4 regions of the Streptomyces sp. NBC_00057 genome follow, and region 3 is predicted to be linked to each of the others. Evidence: riboswitches for the same ligand, from Rfam matches in the RefSeq annotation. Region 3 holds a riboswitch; each other region holds the start of a gene.

Region 1 (5,483 bases), 570 kb from region 3:
GGAAGCCGGCGCCCGCACCGACGACGAGGCCGATGCCGACGTACCACCACACGCCGCCGATCACGTCGTCCCCGCTGTGGACCTGGTCCTTCTCCGTGGCCACGTACCCGGTGTCGGCGGACGGGTCGGGCGTCGTGATGGCCGCGGGGGCGGGACCGGTCGCGTTCAGCTTGTCGACCAGGTTGACGCCGCCGAAGTCGCGGGCGTCCGCGCCGGTCGCGTGCGCGGCGAGGGTGAGCTGCGCGTAGGCGGCGGGACCGTTCTGCTCGGCCCAGGCCGCGGAGTTCTTCTTCAGCCAGGCCACGGCCTTGGCCGCCTTGTCCTGGTGGCCCGCGGCCGACAGCGCGACGACCGCGTCCGCGGTGTTGCCGAAGTCGGGCTGCGGGGTGGAGTCGGTGGCGCCGGGCATCGGCGCCAGGTCGAGATGACCGTTGGTCGCGAGGGCGCCCGCGAGGAAGTGGGCGCCGTTCTGGGCTGCCTGCTCGGGTGTGAGCTCCGATCCCGGGTGGCAGCTGGGCGCCTTGACCGCGGCGTTGTCCCCGACGGCCAGGCCCTTGCCCATCGTGCCGAGCACGGCGGCCGCGGTGGCGTCCGCGTTGGCGGCGAGCTTCCCCTTCTTGTCGGGCTGGTAGGCGAAGGCGCCGCCGTCCTTGCCGCCGCACGGGATCGCGAGATCGATCAGTGCGTCGTAGGGGGTCTTGCCGCCCGGGGTCGTGATGTCCGCGATCCGCTGGCCCTGCCGGGCGAGGGCGCCGATCACCAGCGAGGTGGAGTTCGCGTCACTGGGGCTGCCCGCGGTGTAGCCCCAGCCGCCGTCCTCGTTCTGTACGGACTTCAGCCAGCGCACCGAGTTGTTCACGATGTCCCGGTGCCCGCCCACCTCGACGAGCGCCTGGACGGCGGCTGCGGTGGCATTGGTGTCCAGCACGGTCTTCTCGGTGCACGGCTGGGAGACATCGGGCCGGTACGAGGCGTAGGCGCCGTTGCCGCACTGCTGGGCGATCAGCCAGTCCACCGACTTCGTGGCGGGCGTGACGCCCTCGACCCGCTGGGCGAGGAAGGCCAGCGACTGCCGCCAGACACCGTCGTACGTGGGGTCCTTCGTCCCGTACAGCCCGGAAGGCAGTGCGACGGACGGCGAGGGTGACGGGGACGGCGCTGCGACCGCGACCGGGGCAGCGGCCGCACAGAGCACGGTGGCGGTGGCGGCGAGCATTGCTGCGCTGCGGCGTACGGTCATGGCGGGCGGGGCCTCTCCTGCGGGGGGAACCGGGCACAGGCACGCTCACGCACCAGGCTCCGGCTCCGTATACCTCGACGGTGCCGACCACCGGGGTTCCGGTGGTGCGAGCCGGTCACGACCGCGGACAGGGCATTCCGACTCACCGTCTCCTACGACGGTTCACGGCTGCGTGGTCAGTGCCGGATTTGCACCGGCTTCCCCCTGAACGGGCATGATGACGACTCGCACACTCTACCGGGACGCGGATTTCCCGGACCGGGGTGGGGAGGAGAGGCGGGGCAGCAGGCCGGCCCCTGATGATCGCCGGTGCGGCGGATGCCTGGCAGCGCAGCGGCGCTCGACCTGGTTGTCGGTCAGGACGGCCGCCTCGCGGTACAGAGTCGTCGCACCGGCCGCGTCGCCGGTCATCTGCACCAGGTGGGCGCGCGTGGCGCGTTCCCGTTGCCGGGTGAGAGGGTCCTGATCCAGTCCGTGGCGCCGGTTGAGGTCGTCGAGCAGCGCCAGCCCTCGGGCCGGTCCGTAGGCTTGGGCGACGGCGACCACCCGGCTCAGCCGCACCGGCGCGGTCGGGGTGAGCCGTTCCAGCCACAGGTACAGCATCGCGATCTGCGGCCAGTCCGTTTGTTCCGGCGTCGTGGCCGCCGCGTGCAGGGACGCGATCGCCGCCTGCAACTGGTACGGGCCCGTCTCGCGCCGGTTCCAGACGCCGTCGATCAGCTGGGTGCCCTCGCGGATGAGATCGCGATTCCACCGCGTGCGGTCCTGTTCGTCCAGCGGCACCAGCCCGCCGTCGTCGCCGGTGCGGGCCGCGCGCCGCGACTCGGTGAGCAACATCAGTGCCAGCAGGCCGGTCGCCTCGGCGCCATCCGGTACGGCGTCTCTGAGCATCCGGGTCAGCCGGATCGCCTCACCAGTCAGGTCGATGCGGGCGAGTTCGTCACCGGTGGAGGCCGTGTAGCCCTCGTTGAAGATGAGATAGAGCACCCGCATGACGGCGGTCGTCCGGCTGTGCCGGTCGGCGGCGGTCGGTGGGGTGAAGCGGGCCCCGGCGCGGGCCAGCCGCTGTTTGGCGCGGCTGATTCGGGTACCCATGGTGGTCTCGGTCGTTCCGTAGGCGTGCGCGATCTCGGCTGTCGTCAGGCCGCCGACCGCGCAGCGTGAGCGCCACCTGGGAGACCGGGCTCAGCGCGGGGTGGCAGCAGAGCAGCAGCAGGGTGAGGCCGTCGTCACTCTCCTGCGCAGGGCCCGCCCGGCGGGTCGGTTCCTGCATGGCCAGTTCGGCCATGCCCACTTCCTGCTCGCGCCGGCGCCGCGCCTGCTCGGAGCGGAGCAGAAAAGGGTTCTCGCGGCTACCTCGGAGTCGCCGGCCCGTTCTCGACACTTCTGTGCATGTGATGTGGATCACGCCGAGGGGGTGTCGAGAACCCGGACCCGGCCACGAGGTAACCAGCGGAACCCACCAAGGAGGACGAGATGTCTGAGACCAACCATCCGAGCGCCGAACTGAAGGCCCTGGACCGCCTGGTCGGCACCTGGGCGGTGACCGGCGGAGCCGAGGGAACCGTGCGGTACGAGTGGATGCCCGGCCGGTTCCTCCTGGAAGGTCGTTCTTTCTTGCCACCTGCGCCTGTTTCGCGTGGCGGGTGGACCTCAGCTCTTGACGGCCTCTGCGATCTGTAGGGCGGCCTGGGCGGGCGTGAGGTGCGTGGTGTCGACGACCTCGGCCTCGCCGTGCAGCCAGGTGCGGGCCGCCTCGGCGTAGGGCTCAAGGTGTTCGAGACGGAATGGGGAGGGGCCCATAAGAGTGTCCCTCTCGATGCGCCCGCGGAGGGTGTCTTGGTCGGCGTGGAGGACGAAGTGTCGTACCGGGATGGCATGTTGGGCGAGGCCCGTGCTGATCTCGCGCCAGTACTGCTCGACCAGGACAGTCATGGGGATCACCAGAGTGCCGCCGGTGTAGTCGAGTACGTGGCGGGCGGTCTCGACGACGAGCGGCCGCCACGGCGGCCAGTGCTGGAAGTTGCCCGTCCAGGGCAGCGCTGGCGTGATGTCCATGAGTGTCTCGCCGACCTTCTCGGCGTCGAACACCCGTGAATCCGGGATCAGTTGCTGCACGAGTGCACTGGTCGTCGTCTTGCCTGCGCCATGGGTGCCGTTGAGCCATACGATCATGGGACCCGACGCTAGCGCTGTACGGGCCGTGGGAACAGGCACAGCAGAAATCCGGTACGGCTTCGGCTTTTCTCAGGGTGGTGTCAACCACCAAGATCAGGTGTCACCTATCTCGAAAAGTCGCAGCTGACCATTGCGGCCGGCGAGCGAGTTGATCTTTGTTTGGCGACGGTACCTGCGGATGTCGTTGCAGAGCGCATAGGGTCGCCGGCATGGCACTGCGACCTGTTCAGGTGAACATAAAGGCTCTTGATGACTCGGCGGTCGGCCGGTTCTGGGCGGAGGCGCTCGGCTGGAGTGCTTACAGCGAGGGACCCGGCGTGACCAACGTTGAACCCGTCGGCGGCTTCGTTTGGCCGGACCCGGTCGCCGTCTGCGTCGACGTCGTTACCGTCCCGGAACCCAAGACGACAACAAAGAACCGTGTGCACCTCGATCTCGCCACCACCTCTGCGGCCCATCAGGCGGAGTTGGTCGCGCGCCTCCAGGCTCTCGGTGCGACGCCCGCCCAGGTGGGCCAGGGCGACGTGCCGTGGACGGTCCTCGCCGACCCGGAGGGCAACGAGTTCTGCGTGCTGGAGCCTCGGGAGATCTACCGGGACACCGGGCCGATCGCCGCGGTGGTGGTCGACTGCGCGGATCCGCGGGCCATGGCCCGGTTCTGGGACGAGGCGATGGACTGGACCCTGCACGAGGTCACCGACGATCATGCGGTGCTGCGCTCCGCCAAGGGTGCCGGCCCGTATCTCGAGTTCCTCCGCACGCCCGACGCGAAGACCGTGCCAGACCGCGTCCACCTTGACCTGCTGCCGTACCCCGGTGACGACAAAGAGACGGAGGTGGCCCGGCTGCGGGCCCTCGGCGCCACCGACATCGACCTCGGCCGGGGCGACGTCCCGTGGACGTGCCTGGCCGACCCGGAGGGCCACGAGTTCTGCGTCCTCGCCCCGTCCTGACGCGGAGCCTTGACGACATCCCGACACGTGAGCCTTGTGTGCTCATGTGTCATGCTCCCGGGCGGGCTGGGCTGCGGCGTCTTGGCCAACTCGGGCATGTCAAACCGCGATGTACGTCACCGGCTCGCTCCCCGCCACCGCCTCCGCACGCCCCAGCTTCACCAGCCGTCGCAGATGCGCCTCCGCCTCCGAGACGGCGATGCTCCGCGAGCCGTGCGGGATCTGCGCCCAGGGCCGGTTCCACTCCATCCGCTCGGCCAGCTGCCACGGCGTCAGCGGGGTGGCCAGCAGCTTGAGCAGCCCGGTCAGCCGCTCCTCGTGATGGTCCAGGAGTTCCTGTACGCGCCCCGCGGCATCCGCGAACGCGTACTGATGGGCGGGTAGCACTTCGGCGACCCCGAGCCTGCCGATGCGCTCCAGCGAGTCGAGGTAGTCGCCAATGGGGTCTCCCCTGCTCGAACGCAGCTGAGAGCTCGGGGAAGGGTCGGTCGCGGTCGCGTCGTCCGGGTCCTCGTACAGCCCGATGTGCGGACTGATCCCCGGCAGCAGATGATCCCCGGAGAAGAGCCGGCCACGGCCCGGCAGATTCCTCGGATGCTTCTCCTCCAGGTGCAGGCAGACATGGCCGGGCGTGTGCCCCGGCGTCCAGATGGCCCGCAGTTTGCGGCCGGCCAGACCGAGGAGTTCACCGGGAACGATCTCCCGGTCCGGAAGCGCGGCCCGCAGCCCGGGCAGCGTGCGCATCCGGCCCCTCTTCGCGGCGGCTGCCCGCAACGGCGCGAGATGCTCCTCGGGCGCACCGACCGCGGTGAGTTTCGCCGAGAGATACGTCAGCCAGGTACCCGGCCGGGACTCACGGGTCCGCCGCACGATCGCGGTGTCCGCCGCATGCATGGCGATCCAGGCCCCGGACGCCTCACGCACCTGCCCGGAGAGACCGTGGTGGTCCGGGTGATGGTGGGTGATGACCACACCGTGGATGTCGCCGATATCCACACCGGTGGCGGCGAGCCCGTCGGTGAGCGTGTCCCACGCCTCCGGATCGTCCCAGCCCGTATCGATCAGGACCGGCCCGCGATCGGTGTCGAGAACATGCACAAGAGTGTGGCCGA
Region 2 (5,483 bases), 1.4 Mb from region 3:
GTCTTGTGGCCGCGCGTCTGCTCGTCGACGGCGCCGATCACGGCGTCTTCCTCTTCCTCGTACCGCTCACCGATGCCGTACGGGCCCTGCCCGGCGTACGGGTGCGCAGACTTCCCGCACGCATGGGGAGCCCGGTGGACCACTGCCTGACCTCCTTCGACCAGGTCTTCGTGGGGCGCGACGCGCTGCTCGGCGGGGACCACGGACGGATCGGTGACGACGGCGAGTTCAGCAGCGCCGTCGAGAACCGCAGATGTCGCCTCCTCGCGTCGATCGGGCGCGTCACCTCCGGCAAGATCTCCATGAGTGCCTGCGCGGTCGGCTCCGCGCGCGCAACGCTCGCCGTCGCCGTCCGCTACGGCAGCCACCGGTACATCTCCGGGCCCCGCGGATCGCGTCGGGTACCGGTGATCGCCCACCGCAGCCACCACGGCCCGCTCGCCCGGGCCATGGCCACGGTCTTCGCCATGAGCCTGCTGCACCGCAGGGCCCTGAACCGCTGGGAGGGACGGGAGGACGGCTCGGGCGCGGACCGGGAGGAGGCGGAGCGGCTGGTCGCCGTCGCCAAGGGATGGATCAGCTGGCAGGCCAGGTCCGTGATCGTCGAATGCCGTGAACGGTGCGGTGCCCAGGCGCTCCTGGAGAACAACGGCATGACCGAACTCATCACCGGAGTGGAAGGCGTCATCACCGCTGAGGGCGACAACCTGGCCATCCACGCCAAGGCGGCCGCGGAAATGCTCTTCGCCACCGAACCGGCCGCGTTCGACGCTCCCTTCGGCGGCGAACCCGGTGACCTCACCGACCCCGGGTTCCTCGGCAGACTCCTGGCTGTGCTGGAGGAGATCTGGTTCGGCCGGGCCAGGGAAAGGCTGGGCCACGCACCGCACGGTGACCCGCTGGAGCGGTGGAACATCGCATCCGGTCCCGCCCTTCGCGGCGTCGAGGCCCACGCTCACCGGCAGGCTGCCGAGGCGTACACGGACGCGGTGGCAGGTCTGCCGGACGGGCCCGCCCGTGAGCGGCTGGTCGAGCTGCAGCGGCTGTTCGCACTCGACCGGATCGCCCGGAACAGCGGCGATCTGATGGCCGCAGGATATCTGACGGCCGATCAGGTCAATGGATTGCCGGACGCCTTGGAAGAGCTGATCACCGCCGTCGCCGCTCATCTGCCCACCCTCGCCGACTCCTTCGCGCTGCCGCAGGAACTGCTCGCCGACTGGCCCATCGCGGGGGCCGATTACGTCGATGCGTACGACGATCCGGCGGCGGCCTGGCAGTCGGACGGGGACCGGGCGACGGCCCCGGGGGAGCAGTGAGGGCCGCGACAGGGATGGGAACAACTGTGCGGACGCAGCGGGTACGGGAGGCGGCCGAGGCCCTCGGTGTCCGCGTTGCGCTGCTGGTCTTCTGGGGTACGGCAGCCGTCCTGGCCCGGTGGTGCACGCAGCCGCAGCAGGGCGGTGGCGAATCGGTTCGGCACAAGGCGTAACTGGAGGCACGTCACCCAGTTGATTCGGCGTCGGGACGGTGCCCCCGCCGTCCCCGGCAGCCGTACCGAATGATGGAGAGGAAGCTCATGAGTGCGATTCATCCCAAGATCACCGAGGTTCTGACGCACACCTTCAAAGTGCCCGTCGCCGAGATCCGGCCGGATTCCACGATGGGCAGCATGGAGATGGACTCCCTCGCCGTCGCCGAGTTCGCCGTCCTCATCAGGGAGACGATGGGCGGCGACGGGGACTTCGACAAGCTCCCCAAGGACGCCACCCTGGCCGACATCACGGGGTACATCGACGCGACAGCCGGCAGTGGGGTGCTGATGGGCGGCGCGGCACCGACGAGCAACGCCCGATGAACAAGCCCGCGATTGCCGTAACAGGCCTGGGAATGATCACCCCGGTCGGCAACGACACCGAATCCACCTGGAAAGGTGTGTGCGCCGGAGTCTCGCCGGTGCGTACCGTCGCGGCACTCGAAGGGTGCGCGGTCGACTTCGCCTGCACGGTCGACGGTATCGATCTGGACGCCGCGATCGGCGGCCGCACGTCCTTCCGGATGGGGAAGTACGTCAAGTTCGCCGTTCTCGCCGCGCGGGAGGCGGTCGCCGACGCCGGACTCGACCCGGCGCGGTGGGAGGGCAGCAGGGTCGCGGTGGTCGTCGGCACCAGCAGCGGAGGTTCCGCCGCGCTGACCGAGCAGGCCGTCGTACTCGACCGGCGCGGACCGGATGCCACCTCGCCGTCGGGCATCCTGCTCACCATTCCGAACATGCCCGCGGCCGAGATCGCCATCCAGTTGCGGGCCACCGGCCCCAGCCTGGCACCGTGCACCGCCTGCTCGTCCGGCGCCACCGCACTGTCCGTCGCCCGCGATCTGCTGGTCACAGGACAGTGCGACATCGCGATCGCCGGAGCCACCGAGTCGATCGTCCACCCGGTCGCCATGACCGGATTCGCCCGGTCCGGAGCCACGGCCCGGGCGGAGGGCGACCCGGCCAGGCGGTGCCGGCCCTTCGCGGCCGACCGTGCCGGGCTGGTCATGGGTGAGGGCGCCGCCGTCATGGTGCTGGAACGGGCGGACGACGCCGTCGCCCGGGGCGCCGCGCCGCGGGCACTGCTGGCGGGCACCGGCGCCACCACCGACGCCCACCACCCCACAAGCCCGCACCCGTCCGGCGCGGTCGCCCAGGCCGCGGTCGAGGCCGCGCTGCGTGACGCGGGCTGGGTGGCCGAGGACGTCGAGCACGTCAACGCACACGGCACGGCGACACCGATCAACGACGCAACCGAGGCCGCCCTCATCGGCCGGGTCTACCCGCACCGGCCGCCCGTCACCGCCCCGAAGGGTGTACTCGGGCACTGCATGGGGGCGGCCGGAGCGATCGAGGCCGGACTGACCGTCCTGACGCTCCAGCGCGGAGTCGTACCGCCGATCGCCAACCTGGACGCCCCGGCGCCGGAGTTCGACATCAACTGCGTCACCGAGCAACCCCTGCGGCAGCCCATCCGGCGCGCCGTCAGCCACTCCTTCGGCTTCGGCGGGCACAACGCCGTGATCGCTCTTCAGCGTCCATAGGCATCGGGCAGGTGGTGCGACGGGAGCACAGCCCGGCGTACCACCGGCCACACCGCCCATGAGATGCGCGGAGGCTCGTGATAGCTTGCCGAAGCCAGTCAAACTCCACGTAGGGGTCAGGGAATCCGGTGAGAATCCGGAACTGACGCGCAGCGGTGAGGGGGACGGGCGGGGCCACGGCCACTGGGACCACCCGCGGGTGTCCTGGGAAGGCGTCCCGTCCGTAGGAGCCCGAGTCCGAAGACCTGCTGGCATCTGCGACCCGGTACCGGGCGCAGGACTCCGTACAGCGGGCTCCGCGCATGAGCCCCGAGACGCAGAGGGACTCCGTGCCGTCCATAGCCAGCCCTGTCCGCACCATTGCCCTGCTCTCGGCGGGACTCGTCCTGCTGACCGCCTGCGGGGGCGGAACGAGCAGCTCTGCCGCGAAGTCCGGCTCCGCCGACGGATACCCCGTGACGCTGAAGAACTGTGGACGCACCGTCACCGTCGAAGCCGCACCGCACCGGGCCGTCCCGGTCGACCAGGGATCGACGGAGATCCTGCTCTCCCTCGGCCTCGCCGACCGGCTGGCCGCCACCTCGACCTGGACCGACCCGGTGATGAAGGGCCTGGAGAAGGCCAACGCCAAGGTTCCCAGGATCGCGGACAACCGGCCGTCGTCGGAGAAGGTCCTCGACGAGGAACCCGACTTCATCAGCGCGTCGTTCGAGTCGACGCTCGCCAAGGGCGGCGTCGCACCCCGCGAACAGTTCGAGGATCTCGGCGTCCCCACCTATGTCTCGCCCGCCGACTGCACCGGCAAGGACAACAGCGGCGGCGGCGACGGAGCCCGTACCGCGCCGCTGACCATGGACAGCGTGTACGACGAAGTGCGCGACCTGGCCAAGGTGTTCGGCGTGCAGAAACGCGGCGACACGCTCGTGGCGCAGCTGCGGGCCCGGGTGAAGAAGGCGACCGAGGGCGTCGACGCCTCCGACGCCACCCTCCTCTACTGGTTCTCCGACTCCAAGGCCCCGTACCTGGCCGGCTGCTGCGGAGCGCCCGGCATCATCACCAGGGAACTCGGCGCGAAGAACGTCTTCGACGACACCCATGAGGAATGGCCCCAGATCAGCTGGGAGACCGTCGCCGACCGCAACCCCGACGTCCTGGTCATCGGAGACCTGACCCGCAAGGCACAGACCGCCGAGAGCGCCGCGAAGAAGATCGAATTCCTGGAGTCCAACCCCGTCACGAAGAACATGGACGCCGTCAGGCACAAGCGGTACGTCCTGCTGAGCGGCCAGGCCATGAACCCGTCCATCCGGACGGTCGAGGGTGTGGAACGCGTCGCCGCCGGGCTGCGCACATTCGGATTCACGGGGTGACGGACACCGAACGGGCCACGGCGGTGGACGCGCCATGGGCCTTTGAAGCAGCCGTGCGCAGTGGCACGGGGATGCGGAAGCTGCGCGGCGGAGCCCTGTGGGCCTGTGGCATCGCACTGCTCGTGCTGTCCGTCGCGGTCGCCGTCACCATCGGCCCGGCCCGTATCTCCGTCGCCGACGTCTGGTCCACGGTCGCCTCCCACCTGGGCTGGGGCCGGTCAAGGCTCACCCCGATCCGGGACGGCATCATCTGGAACCTGCGCATGCCGCGCACCCTGCTCGCCGCGGTGTGCGGCGCCGGGCTCGCGGTGTGCGGAACCGTCATGCAGTCCCTGCTCCGCAACCCGCTCGCCGACCCGTTCGTCCTCGGCGTCTCCTCCGGTGCGTCGACCGGCGCGGTCGTGGTCGTCGTCCTCGGCGTCGGCGGGGGAGCGGTGTCGATCTCGACCGGCGCGTTCATCGGCGCACTGTGCTCGTTCGCCCTGGTTCTGCTGCTGAGCCACACCCTGGGCGGCACGACCGACCGGGTCGTCCTCTCCGGTGTGGCGGCCATGCAGCTGTTCTCCGCGCTCACCTCCTTCGTCGTGATGACCGCCGCCGACGCCGAGCAGACCCGCGGGGTGCTGTTCTGGCTGCTCGGCTCGCTCAGCGGGGTCGGCTGGACCGATGTGTGGCTCTGCTCCGCCGTTCTCGTCGTGACGCTGCTGATCTGCCTCGGCCACGCCCGTACGCTCGACGCCTTCGCGTTCGGCCAGGACGCCGCCGCCACACTCGGCGTCCATGTCGCGCGCACCCGGATCGTGCTGCTCTGCACGACCGCGCTGCTGACCGCCGCACTCGTCAGCTCGGTCGGCGCCATCGGCTTCGTCGGTCTGGTCCTGCCGCACGCTGCCCGTGCGCTCGCCGGCTCCGGGCACCGGCGGCTGCTGCCGGTCACCGCCCTGGCAGGGGCGGTCTTCCTGGTCTGGGTCGACACCCTGGCCAGGACGGTCCTCGACCCGCAGGAAGTGCCCGTGGGAGTCGTCACCGCCCTCA
Region 3 (5,483 bases):
GACGAGACCGCAGATCCGGTTGCGGAGCGCGGAGTTGACGGCCGCGTGCAGCGCCATCGAGGCACCGGTGGACCAGCCGTGCAGGACGACCTTCTCGGCTCCGTACCGCACGGCGAAGCGGATCGCCGCGTCCAGGTCGCGCCATTCGGACTCGCCGAGGTGGGCGAGGCCGTCCGGGGAACGCGGCGCTCCGGCGTCGCCACGGTAGGCCAGGTCGAGCACGGGCAGGCGCAGATCGTGCAGGAACTCCATGACGTTCATGGGGTGTTCCCTGGTGGTGCCGAGGCCGTGCACGGTGATGACCCAGGTGTCGCGGGGGCCGGGCAGGAACCAGGCGGGCAGGGGGCCGAGTTCGCCGGGGATCTCGACTTCGTTGTGATCCAGTCCGAGGGCCGACGAGGGGTCGCCGCTGTGCAGCTGCGGGGTGATGCGGACCTTGGCGCCGGTTTCCAGGCTTCCGCGGTTGACTCGTTCCAGTCTGCGGACGACGGTGTCGGGGGCGTGGTGGGCGTGTTCGATCACCGGGCCGACGACGGCGTGGACGTCGTCGGCCACCAGTCCGTACGTACCGGGCCGCAGGGCGGCGAAGGAACGCGTCAGGGTGACCTGCCCGGCCGCTGTGGCGTGCACGGTGAGTCTGCGGTCGGCTGGGAGCGGTCGTCCGGACGGCGCTCCGAGTGCGGCGTCGCTGGCGTACCGGCCGGCTGCGACCGCTGCCGCACCGACGCCGAGGATCGTGGTGACGGCTGCTGCCGTGACTGTTGCCGGGCGCACTGCTTCAGTGTCGTGGGGTGCGCCGCACCCTGCCAGCGGACGGGGCCGTCCGGTGCCCCGGCAGGGGCAGCGGACGGATGGGATGGGACAGCCAGGACAGCGGGGACAGGCAGGGGTCGGGTCAGCCCGGTTGTCCGTATCCCTTCAGTGCCTCCTGTACGTCGCGCAGCTGGGCCGGGGAGAGCAGGGTCGGGGCGTGTCCGGGGACGGAGCTCGCGGTGAGCCAGAGCCGGCAGAGCCATTCCAGCTGGGCGGTCCTGTCGTACGCCTCGTCCAGGGTCGCTCCGTAGGTCACGGTTCCGTGGTTCTGGAGCAGGCAGCCCATACGGCCCTGCAGAGCGTCGAGCATGTTCTCGGCCAGCTCCTCGGTCCCGTAGCGCGCATAGGCCGCGACCCGGACGGGGCCCCCGAGCACGGCGGCGGCGTAGTGGACCGAAGGGACCTCGGGGACCAGGGTGGAGACGGCCGTGGCGTGCACCGCGTGGGTGTGCACGACTGCGGCGGCGTCGCTGTTCCGGTAGACCGCGAGATGGAGCGGGAGTTCGCTGGTCGGGGCCAGTTCGCCGAGGACGCGGTTGCCTTCCAGATCGACGCCGACGGCGTCCTCGGGGCGGAGCCGGTCGTACGGCACTCCGCTCGGGGTGACCAGGACCGTCCCGCCGACCCGCGCCGACACATTTCCCGAGGTCCCGACGACGAGGCCGTCCGCCGCCGTCCTGCGGGCGGTGGCGACGACACCGTCCCAGGCACGTTCGATCGCGTCCCGTTGCTGATCGCTCATGCGGAGATCCTGTCAGCCCTGGAGGCGAACGGGTAAGCGATCGGCGGGATAAGTCACAAACCGGAGAAGTTCACAAAAGGGGTTACGGGGGGCGAATCAGGCCCGAATCGGCCCTGCGCCCGGCCCGCACCGCCCCGCGAAGGACAAACGGAACGACCCGACCCCAGTTGGAGTCACCACAGCGCCCCGCCCAGTTCACCTTCCGTTCATCCAGGTTGCCTACGGTCCACATGCCAATGACGTCGAACGATTGCCTGGGTAGATGGAACACATCACGCTGCTACTCGCGATTGTGATCGTGACAGCTCTAGTGTTCGATTTCACGAACGGTTTCCACGACACCGCCAACGCGATGGCGACCACCATCTCGACCGGTGCACTCAGACCGAAGACAGCGGTGGCCATGTCCGCCGTTCTCAACCTCGTCGGCGCGTTCCTGTCGGTCGAGGTCGCCAAGACGATCTCCGGCGGGATCATCAACGAGGACGGGCTGCGGACAGAAGTCATCTTCGCGGCACTCGTCGGCGCCATCCTGTGGAATCTGCTGACCTGGCTGGTCGGACTGCCGTCCAGTTCCTCGCACGCCCTGTTCGGCGGTCTGATCGGCGCAGCCGTGATGTCGGCGGGCTGGTCGTCGGTCAACGGCGACACCGTCGTCACCAAGGTGCTGCTCCCCGCGGTCGCCGCCCCGATCGTCGCCGGTCTGGCCGCACTGCTGGCCACCAGGCTGACGTACCGGATCGGCGGGAAGATCCGCAACGACGCCCAGGAGAAGGCCACTGCCAAGGGCTACCGTGCCGGCCAGATCGCCTCGGCCGGACTGGTCTCCCTCGCCCACGGCACCAACGACGCGCAGAAGACCATGGGCATCATCACCCTGGCCCTGGTCACCGGTGGCGTCCTGCAGCCCGGCTCCAACCCGCCGGTCTGGGTCATCGTCTGTGCCGGTACGGCCATCGCACTCGGCACCTACCTGGGCGGCTGGCGCATCATCCGCACCATGGGCAGCGGCCTCACCGACCTCAAGCCGCCGCAGGGCTTCGCCGCGCAGACCAGCGCGGCCACGGTCATCCTGGCCTCCTCGCACCTCGGCTTCTCCCTCTCCACCACCCAGTCCTGCTCCGGCGCCGTGATGGGCGCGGGCCTCGGCCGCCAGGGCGGCGTGGTCCGCTGGTCCACCGCCACCCGGATGTTCGTCGCCTGGGGTCTGACACTGCCGGCCGCGGGCCTGGTCGGCGCGGGCGCGGAACTCCTCACCAAGCAGGGCACCTGGGGTGTCGTGGTCGTCGCGGCGCTGCTCGTCGTGGGCTCCGGGGCGATCTGGCTGGTATCGCGCCGCAAGCCGGTCGGCCACGGCGATGTCGCGCCGACGGGCGGCGACGCCGAGCCCGCGGGGGTCGTCACCACGGCCATCGCCGCCGTCAGCCCGCCGCTCACCGCGGCCCAGGCAGCGGCCCAGGACCTCAAGACCACCATTCCGGCTCCGGCCGGAACCACCCAGGACCCGGCGCGACCCGCCACCGTCTAGGCCAGCCGCCTAGGCAGGCCGTCTAAGGATTCAGCATGAACATCGACTGGGCAGCCCTCGGCTCCGTCTTCGGCGTCTCCCTCGTCGTCACCGTCGCGCTGGTGGGTTTCTTCACCCTGGGCATCGTCGGTCTCTCCAAGCAGCCCGAACCGGCGGCGCAGGGCGGCTCCGGCGGCTCGCTGCTGCTGGCCCGCGTCGGCGCGTACGCCTGCTTCGCGCTGTGCGCTGCGGCGGTCGCGTACGGCATCTATCTGATCGTCGCCTGAGCCCTCCTCCGCGTACTCCCCCGTCGGGCCGGACACACCTCGTGTGTCCGGCCCGTTGTGGTGTGCCCGGCCCGATGTGGGGCTCAGCACACTGCACCGTCGCAGGTCAACGGCAAGTTGACGGGCGTTCGCGGAGCGTGGTGGACTGCCGGAGCCAATTACGGCGACAGCAGAGGAAGCCGGTGCGAATCCGGCGCGGTCCCGCCACTGTCACCGGGGAGCAGTCCCCCACACCGGAAGTCACGGCACGCGCGAGCGGGTTGGAAGGCCGGGGGAACTGCGGATCCGGGAGCCAGGAGACTCTCGTCGCCGGTCACGTCGAACCAGGGCGCGGACCCTGAGTGAGGACATATCGCCATGCCTGGCTGCCGTGCGTCCGTTGCTGTGGCGCTCTCGACGAGAGCCGCCTGTACGAAGGTCCTTCGAGGCGTAACGGCCGGTTGAGCCGTGCGTGCCGACCGCATTTTCGCGTACGGCGCCACGGCCGGTCTGATCGGCGATCTGCTGCTCGGTGACCCCCGCAGGGGACATCCGGTCGCCGCCTTCGGGCGGGCCGCAGCAAGCGTCGAGCGCTGTCTGTGGCGCGACCACCGCGGGTGGGGCGCGCTGCACATGCTCGTCTGCGCCGGAGGCGCCGCGGGTGGTGCCGCGCTGATCACCCGTGCCGTACGCAGCCACCCCGCCGCCTCCGTCGCACTGACCGCGGCCGCCACCTGGTCCGTCGTCGGCGGTACGTCCCTGGGGCGTGAGGCCCGGGCGATCGGCGGCGCCCTGGCCGCCGGTGACATCGAGTCGGCCCGTGAGCGTCTGCCGCATCTGTGCGGGCGCGACCCGTACTCCCTCGACGGACCGCAGATCGCCCGTGCCGTGGTGGAGTCCGTGGCCGAGAACACCTCGGACGCCGTGGTCGGCGCCCTGGTGTGGGGTGCGCTGGCCGGTGTGCCCGGCCTCGTCGGCTTCCGGGCCGCCAACACCCTCGATGCCATGGTCGGCCACAAGTCGCCCCGCCACCGACGCTACGGCTGGGCCTCGGCCCGCCTCGACGACCTCGCGGGCTGGCCCGGTGCCCGGCTCACAGCCCTGCTCGCCGTGGCCGCCGGGGGGCGGCCACGTGGAGCGGTACGGGCGTGGCGGGCCGACGCGGCGAAGCACCCGAGCCCCAACGCGGGCCCGGTGGAGGCCTCGTTCGCGGGTGCGCTCGGCGTACGGCTCGGCGGGACCCTCGCGTACGGCGGCCGGGTCGAACACCGCCCCGTCCTCAACGAGGCGACGGGCCGGGCGGTGGAGACCGAGGACATCGAACGCGCGGTACGGCTGTCGCGCCGGGTGAGTGCGCTGGCCCTCGGCGTGTGTGTGGCAGGACGACTGGGTGCGGGCCTCGCCGCACGACGGATCGCAGGACTTCGGTCCGCAGGACTTCAGGTCACGGGGCTTCAGATCACAGAACGTCGGATCGCAGGACGGAGACGGACATGAGCGGCGGGCTGCTGGTCGCCGGAACCACCTCGGACGCGGGCAAGAGCGTCGTCACGGCAGGCATCTGCCGCTGGCTCGTGCGCCGGGGCGTCAAGGTGGCGCCCTTCAAGGCGCAGAACATGTCGCTGAACTCGTTCGTCACCCGCGAGGGCGCCGAGATCGGGCGCGCCCAGGCCATGCAGGCCCAGGCCGCCCGGGTGGAGCCGACCGCGCTGATGAACCCGGTCCTGCTCAAACCCGGCAGCGACCGCTCCAGCCAGGTCGTCCTGATGGGCAGACCGGTGGGCGAGATGAGCGCACGCGGCTACCACGGAGGCAGGCAGGAAGCGCTTCTCGGCACGGTCGTGGACTGTCTGGAGCAGCTTCGGGGCACGTATGACGCAGTGATCTGCGAGGGGGCGGGCAGTCCGGCCGAGATCAATCTGCGGCGTACGGACATCGTGAACATGGGCATCGCACGGGCGGCACACTTCCCGGTGGTGGTCGTCGGCGACATCGACCGCGGTGGCGTCTTCGCCTCGTTCTTCGGTACGACGGCGCTGCTCGACGCCGAGGACCAGTCGCTGATCGCCGGCTACCTCGTCAACAAGTTCCGCGGCGACGTGTCGCTGCTGGAGCCCGGCCTGGAGATGCTGCGCGGGATCACCGGACGGCAGAC
Region 4 (5,483 bases), 3.8 Mb from region 3:
GCACAGATTCGACGAGTGGACGACGCGGCCCGGCTCGGCGGTCTGGTTCGCGGTCCGGTTGGAGGCGTCCTTGAACGTCATCCAGCCCTGGCCGGTCTGCGCGAGGGTGCGCATCATCCGGCCGTACAACTCACGGGCCGGCATCGACTTGCGGGCCAGCCCCTTGGCCTCGGCTGCGCGGTACGCGGCGTCGAACTCCTCGCCCCACAGGTCGACCAGCTCGGGCACGTCCGCCGGGGAGAACAGCGACCAGTCGCCGTCCGCGTCGACCCGGCGCATGAACTCGTCCGGGATCCAGTGCGCCAGGTTGAGGTTGTGCGTACGCCGCTGGTCCTCACCCGTGTTGTCGCGCAGCTCCAGGAACTCCTCGATGTCCGCGTGCCAGGTCTCCAGGTAGACGGCGGCGGCGCCCTTGCGGCGGCCACCCTGGTTGACCGCGGCGACGGAGGCGTCGAGCGTCTTCAGGAACGGCACGATGCCGTTGGAGTGCCCGTTGGTGCCGCGGATCAGTGAACCGCGGGCGCGGATGCGGGAGTACGAGAGACCGATGCCGCCCGCGTGCTTGGAGAGCCGCGCCACCTGGTGGTAGCGGTCGTAGATCGAGTCGAGCTCGTCGAGCGGGGAGTCCAGCAGATAGCAGGAGGACATCTGCGGATGCCGCGTGCCGGAGTTGAACAGGGTCGGCGAGGACGGCAGGTAGTCGAGCCGGCTCATCAGCCCGTACAGTGCCGCGACTTCGTCCAGGGCGCGCTTCGAGTCGTCCTCGGCGAGCCCGGCCGCGACGCGCAGCATGAAGTGCTGCGGCGTCTCGATGACCTGGCGGGTGTGCGGGTGACGCAGCAGATAGCGGCTGTGCAGGGTCCGCAGCCCGAAGTAACCGAAGCGGTCGTCGGCGCCGTCGGTCAGTGAACGCTCCACCAGCGCGTCGAGCGCGGCCGCGTGCAGCGCGACGAACTCGGCGGTACGGTCCGCGATCAGGCCCTCTCGGTGCCCGACGGCCACCGAGGCGGAGAAGGAGACCACGCCCTGACCCGCCGCCTCGTCCGCGATGGTGCGGGTCAGCAGCCTGGCCGCGAGCCGGGAGTAGGCAGGGTCCTCGGAGATCAGCCCCGCGGCGGCCTCCGTGGCCAGCGAGCGCAACTCTGCCTCGTCCGACCGGGCGTTACGGCCGCGCAGCGCGGCGGCGGCGACGCGACCGGGGTCGGTGTCGGGCAGATCGACGGTGAGGTCGGTCAGGGTCCGCAGCAGTGCGGTCCCCGGTCCGTCGTGTGCGGTTCCCTCGGACTCGGCCGCTTCGGACACGGCGACTGAAGCCGGATCGGCTGGCGCGATGGTCACGTGGTGCTCTCCCTCGCTCGGCTCGGGGCCGGCGGGGAGCGGGGCAGCCGGGCAGAGGCGGGCCCGCGTCGGGCAGCACTCATTGCGGCGTCCACCGGCCCATCCGCGAGGCCCGGACGTCTGGCATCCGGTTCGGTCGAGCCGGATGCGCTGTCGGCAGGTCCTCGGACTTACTTGCGGGTGCACAAAAGTGCACCGAATACACCGTTGCGGGACAGTTCCGGATTCGCACCGGATTTCCCTGCGGCGACAGCGAGCACGAGCATACATGTGGGGGCCGCTGGATGGGACGGCCCCCACATGTTGTGTCGCGCAGTAGAAGTCGAGCCCACAGGACTAGCCGTGAGATCCCCTGTCGGAGCAGGCGGACGGCCCGCCACGCCCCGCTGAAGGGGGCGCGACGGGCCGTCATCCGGCCGTGGGAGCGGTCGTCAGTGGCCGCCGCCCGGGGCCCCCGCCGTGGCCGGCGGGAGCTCCGCCCGGACGCCCGGGTCGCCCGCGTCGGCCGTGTAGTCGGCCGGGGAGGTCTCGTCGGTCCCGGCGGGTGCCTTCACGGCGTTCAGGACGAGGGTGAGCACCACCGTCACCACCACGTTCAGCGCGAACGCGGTCAGACCGATGTAGCCGATCTCGCCGATGCCCGGGATCTCCTTGGACGACCCGCCGAAGTGCGCCTGGGTCGGGCTGGCGACCCCGTACGCGGCCACCGTCCCGTACACCATGCCGACCGCCCAGCCCGCGAGCAGTGCCCAGCGGTGGAACCAGCGGGTGAACAGGCCGCCGACCAGGGCCGGCATCGTCTGGAGGATCCAGATCCCGCCGAGCAGCTGGAAGTTGATCGCGACCGTCTTGTCCATGGTGAGGACAAAGGCGAGCGCGCCGACCTTCACCAGCAGCGACACCAGCTTGGAGACCTTGGTCTCCTGTTCCGGGGTCGCGTCCGGCTTCAGGAAGTCCTTGTAGATGTTGCGGGTGAAGAGGTTCGCCGCGGCGATCGACATGATCGCGGCGGGCACCAGAGCGCCGATGCCGATGGCGGCGAACGCGACCCCCGCGAACCAGTCGGGGAACATGTTCTCGAACAGTTGGGGGATGGCCAACTGCCCGTTGTCCACCTTGATCCCGGCGGCGATCGCCATGAAGCCGAGCAGCGCCAGCAGGCCCAGCATCAGCGAGTACAGCGGCAGGATCGTGGTGTTGCGCCGGATCACATTGCGGCTGCGGCTGGAGAGCGTCGCCGTGATCGAGTGCGGATACATGAAGAGCGCCAGCGCCGAGCCCAGGGCCAGTGTGGCGTAACCCCATTGGCCCGCTTCACCCGGCGCGAGCGCGCCGCGCGGCTTGCCGGTTGCCGGGTTGGTCTGGGAGAACGCATCGCCCGCCTTGGCGAAGATGTCGTCGAAGCCGCCGAGCTTGATCGGGATGTAGATGATCGCCACTACGATGACCAGGTAGATCAGTCCGTCCTTGACGAACGCGATCAGCGCCGGCGCCCGCAGACCGGACGAGTAGGTGTACGCGGCGAGCACCGCGAACGCGATCAGCAGCGGCAGGTCCTTGACGAACCAGTGGGTGTTCTCTCCACCGCCCACGCCCATCACGTCCAGCACGGCCTGGATGCCGACGAGTTGGAGTGCGATGTACGGCATCGTGGCCAGGATGCCCGTGACGGCGACCGCCAGCGAGAGCCCCTTCGAGCCGAAGCGCCCGCGGACGAAGTCCGAGGTGGTCACGTACCCGTGCTTGTGCGAGACCGACCACAGGCGCGGCAGGAAGGTGAAGATCAGCGGGTACACGAGGATCGTGTACGGCACGGCGAAGAAGCCTGCCGCGCCCGCCGCGTAGATCGCCGCGGGAACGGCGACGAAGGTGTACGCGGTGTACAGGTCGCCGCCGAGCAGGAACCAGGTGACCCAGGTGCCGAACGAACGTCCGCCCAGGCCCCATTCGTCGAGGCTGGCGTCGTTCTCGGCCTTCCGCCAGCGCGCCGCCAGGAAGCCCATGACCGTGACGGCCAGGAAGAAGAAGATGAAGACGCCGAGCGCGACGCCGTTCACGCCGTCCTTCATGCCGAAGCACCCCCCTTGCGGGCGCGCTGGTCACGCTGCCACAGCTTGTACGCGATCACCGTGAGTGCGGTGGAGATCAGCACCCAGAGCATCTGGTACCAGTAGAAGAACGGAATGCCGATGAAGGTGGGGTCCACCTTCGCATACGAACTCACCCAGAGCATCGCCACGAACGGCGCGATGAGACAGAGGGCGATGACCACCCGCACGGGTGTGACTGTGGGCGGTTTTCCTTCTGGGTCTGCTGGCATACGGCGACTCCGTCCCCTCGCTGATCACCTGGTGTAATGCGCAGGAAATCTAGGGGAGGCTTCCGGTCACCGTCACCCCCTGTCCGCATTGCGGTCCGGCAACGGTCCCGTGCGCGGGCACGAACGTTCGGAATGTTGTCAAACGTACGACACTTGGTCTGCACCAGGCGTGTCAACGGCCCCCGTGGAGTGGTGGATTCCACGGGGGCCGCGACGGTCGCACCCAGGAGTGCGGTGGCCGGAATCAGTCGGCCGACGCACCCGGACTTCAGTCCGTCGGCCGCTTCAGGCGCGCCACGAACTTGTACCGGTCGCCCCGGTAGACCGAGCGCACCCACTCCACCGGTTCGCCCTGCCCGTCGAGCGAGTGCCGGGACAGCATCAGCATCGGCAGGCCCACATCCGTACCGAGCAGTCCGGCCTCGCGCGGGGTGGCGAGCGAGGTCTCGATGGTCTCCTCGGCCTCGGCCAGCCGGACGTCGTACACCTCCGCCAGGGCGGTGTAGAGCGAGGCGTACTTCACCAGCGAACGGCGCAGCGCCGGAAAGCGTTTGGCCGAGAGGTGCGTGGTCTCGATCGCCATCGGCTCCCCGCTGGCGAGCCGCAGCCGTTCGATCCGCAGCACTCGCCCACCGGCCGTGATGTCGAGCAGTCCGGCGAGCGTGTCGTCCGCCGTGACGTAGCCGATGTCCAGCAACTGGGACGTCGGTTCGAGTCCTTGGGCGCGCATGTCCTCGGTGTACGAGGTGAGCTGCAGAGCCTGTGAGACCTTCGGCTTGGCGACGAAGGTGCCCTTGCCCTGGATGCGCTCCAGCCGACCCTCGACGACCAGTTCCTGGAGTGCCTGGCGCACGGTCGTGCGCGAGGTGTCGAACTCGGCGGCCAGGGTCCGTTCCGGTGGCACGGGGGTGCCCGGCGGCATGGTGTCCGTCATGTCGAGGAGATGTCGCTTCAGCCGGTAGTACTTCGGGACACGCGCCGTCCGTGTGGCCGCGCCCGTCTCGTTCTCCGTACTGCCCCCGTCGCCCATGGCCCGCCTTCCCGACTGCTGCGTTGCTGCCGTCACCGGCTCCTCCGTCTGTCGCGGCTCACATGGTGGCACGGTCCGGTCACGGCTCGTCGCCCTCCCCCAGGTGTCGGTCCTGTAACGGACGCGAGTGCACTTCTTATACACCCTTGACACCCTTAAAGGTCTAGGCCAAGCTCCCGGTTCTGGTCTAAACCATTAAAGGCCAGGTCCAGCCCCAGCAGTACTCGTCGAATGTCTTCGCGGTGGGCGGGGTTGCGGTATCCCTGAGGAGGGTTTGGCGTGAAGCGCAAGCTCATCGCGGCGGTCGGCGTCGCGGGCATGATGATCGGCCTCGCGGCGTGTGGGTCCGACGACGGCGACAGCAACAGCGGTAAGAAGACCGGCCCGGACAGCTACAAGGGTGAGACGCTCACCGTCTGGACGATGTCCGGATCGAACCCGCCCGGGTGGACCAAGACGGTCACCGATGAGTTCGAGAAGAAGACCAAGGCCGAGCTGGAGATCGAAGTCCAGGACTGGAACGGCATTCAGCAGAAGGTCACCACGGCCCTCTCCGAGTCCAACCCGCCGGACGTCCTGGAGATCGGCAACACCCAGACCCCGGCGTACGCCAAGACCGGTGGTCTCGCCGACCTCGGTGACCTGAAGAAGGAGATCGGCTCCGCCTGGGCCGACGGCGTCAACCAGCCCTCCATGTACGACGGCAAGCAGTACGCCCTGCCGTGGTACGTGGGCAACCGCGTCGTCATGTACAACAAGAAGGTCTTCAAGGACGCCGGTATCACCGAGACGCCG

What was found. Region 3 has a riboswitch for cobalamin ahead of OG953_RS32765 (cobalamin biosynthesis protein). Riboswitches for the same ligand answer to the same signal wherever they lie in the genome.
Region 1: linked by a shared signal. The riboswitch ahead of OG953_RS30070 (prenyltransferase/squalene oxidase repeat-containing protein) and the one ahead of OG953_RS32765 (cobalamin biosynthesis protein) in region 3 are both predicted to bind cobalamin.
Region 2: linked by a shared signal. The riboswitch ahead of OG953_RS39125 (ABC transporter substrate-binding protein) and the one ahead of OG953_RS32765 (cobalamin biosynthesis protein) in region 3 are both predicted to bind cobalamin.
Region 4: linked by a shared signal. The riboswitch ahead of OG953_RS14785 (ribonucleoside-diphosphate reductase subunit alpha) and the one ahead of OG953_RS32765 (cobalamin biosynthesis protein) in region 3 are both predicted to bind cobalamin.

The regions. Positions count from the first base shown of each region.
Region 1 is NZ_CP108256.1:6,396,216-6,401,698, forward strand. Features, by position in the region: gene OG953_RS30070 (prenyltransferase/squalene oxidase repeat-containing protein) at 1-1,240, opposite strand, end outside; cobalamin riboswitch at 1,349-1,484, opposite strand; gene OG953_RS30075 (RNA polymerase sigma factor) at 1,475-2,335, opposite strand; gene OG953_RS30080 (hypothetical protein) at 2,717-2,923, shown strand; gene OG953_RS30085 (ATP-binding protein) at 2,894-3,415, opposite strand; gene OG953_RS30090 (VOC family protein) at 3,628-4,371, shown strand; gene OG953_RS30095 (MBL fold metallo-hydrolase) at 4,471-5,483, opposite strand, start outside.
Region 2 is NZ_CP108256.1:8,332,933-8,338,415, forward strand. Features, by position in the region: gene OG953_RS39105 (acyl-CoA dehydrogenase) at 1-1,319, shown strand, start outside; gene OG953_RS39110 (hypothetical protein) at 1,346-1,492, shown strand; gene OG953_RS39115 (acyl carrier protein) at 1,580-1,858, shown strand; gene OG953_RS39120 (beta-ketoacyl-[acyl-carrier-protein] synthase family protein) at 1,855-3,078, shown strand; cobalamin riboswitch at 3,157-3,346, shown strand; gene OG953_RS39125 (ABC transporter substrate-binding protein) at 3,381-4,448, shown strand; gene OG953_RS39130 (FecCD family ABC transporter permease) at 4,445-5,483, shown strand, end outside.
Region 3 is NZ_CP108256.1:6,969,535-6,975,017, reverse strand. Features, by position in the region: gene OG953_RS32785 (alpha/beta hydrolase) at 1-774, opposite strand, end outside; gene OG953_RS32780 (class II aldolase/adducin family protein) at 896-1,555, opposite strand; gene OG953_RS32775 (anion permease) at 1,818-3,083, shown strand; gene OG953_RS32770 (hypothetical protein) at 3,119-3,349, shown strand; cobalamin riboswitch at 3,521-3,652, shown strand; gene OG953_RS32765 (cobalamin biosynthesis protein) at 3,797-4,825, shown strand; gene OG953_RS32760 (cobyric acid synthase) at 4,822-5,483, shown strand, end outside.
Region 4 is NZ_CP108256.1:3,212,467-3,217,949, reverse strand. Features, by position in the region: gene OG953_RS14785 (ribonucleoside-diphosphate reductase subunit alpha) at 1-1,338, opposite strand, end outside; cobalamin riboswitch at 1,476-1,617, opposite strand; gene mctP (monocarboxylate uptake permease MctP) at 1,770-3,407, opposite strand; gene OG953_RS14775 (DUF3311 domain-containing protein) at 3,404-3,658, opposite strand; gene OG953_RS14770 (GntR family transcriptional regulator) at 3,927-4,688, opposite strand; gene OG953_RS14765 (extracellular solute-binding protein) at 4,968-5,483, shown strand, end outside.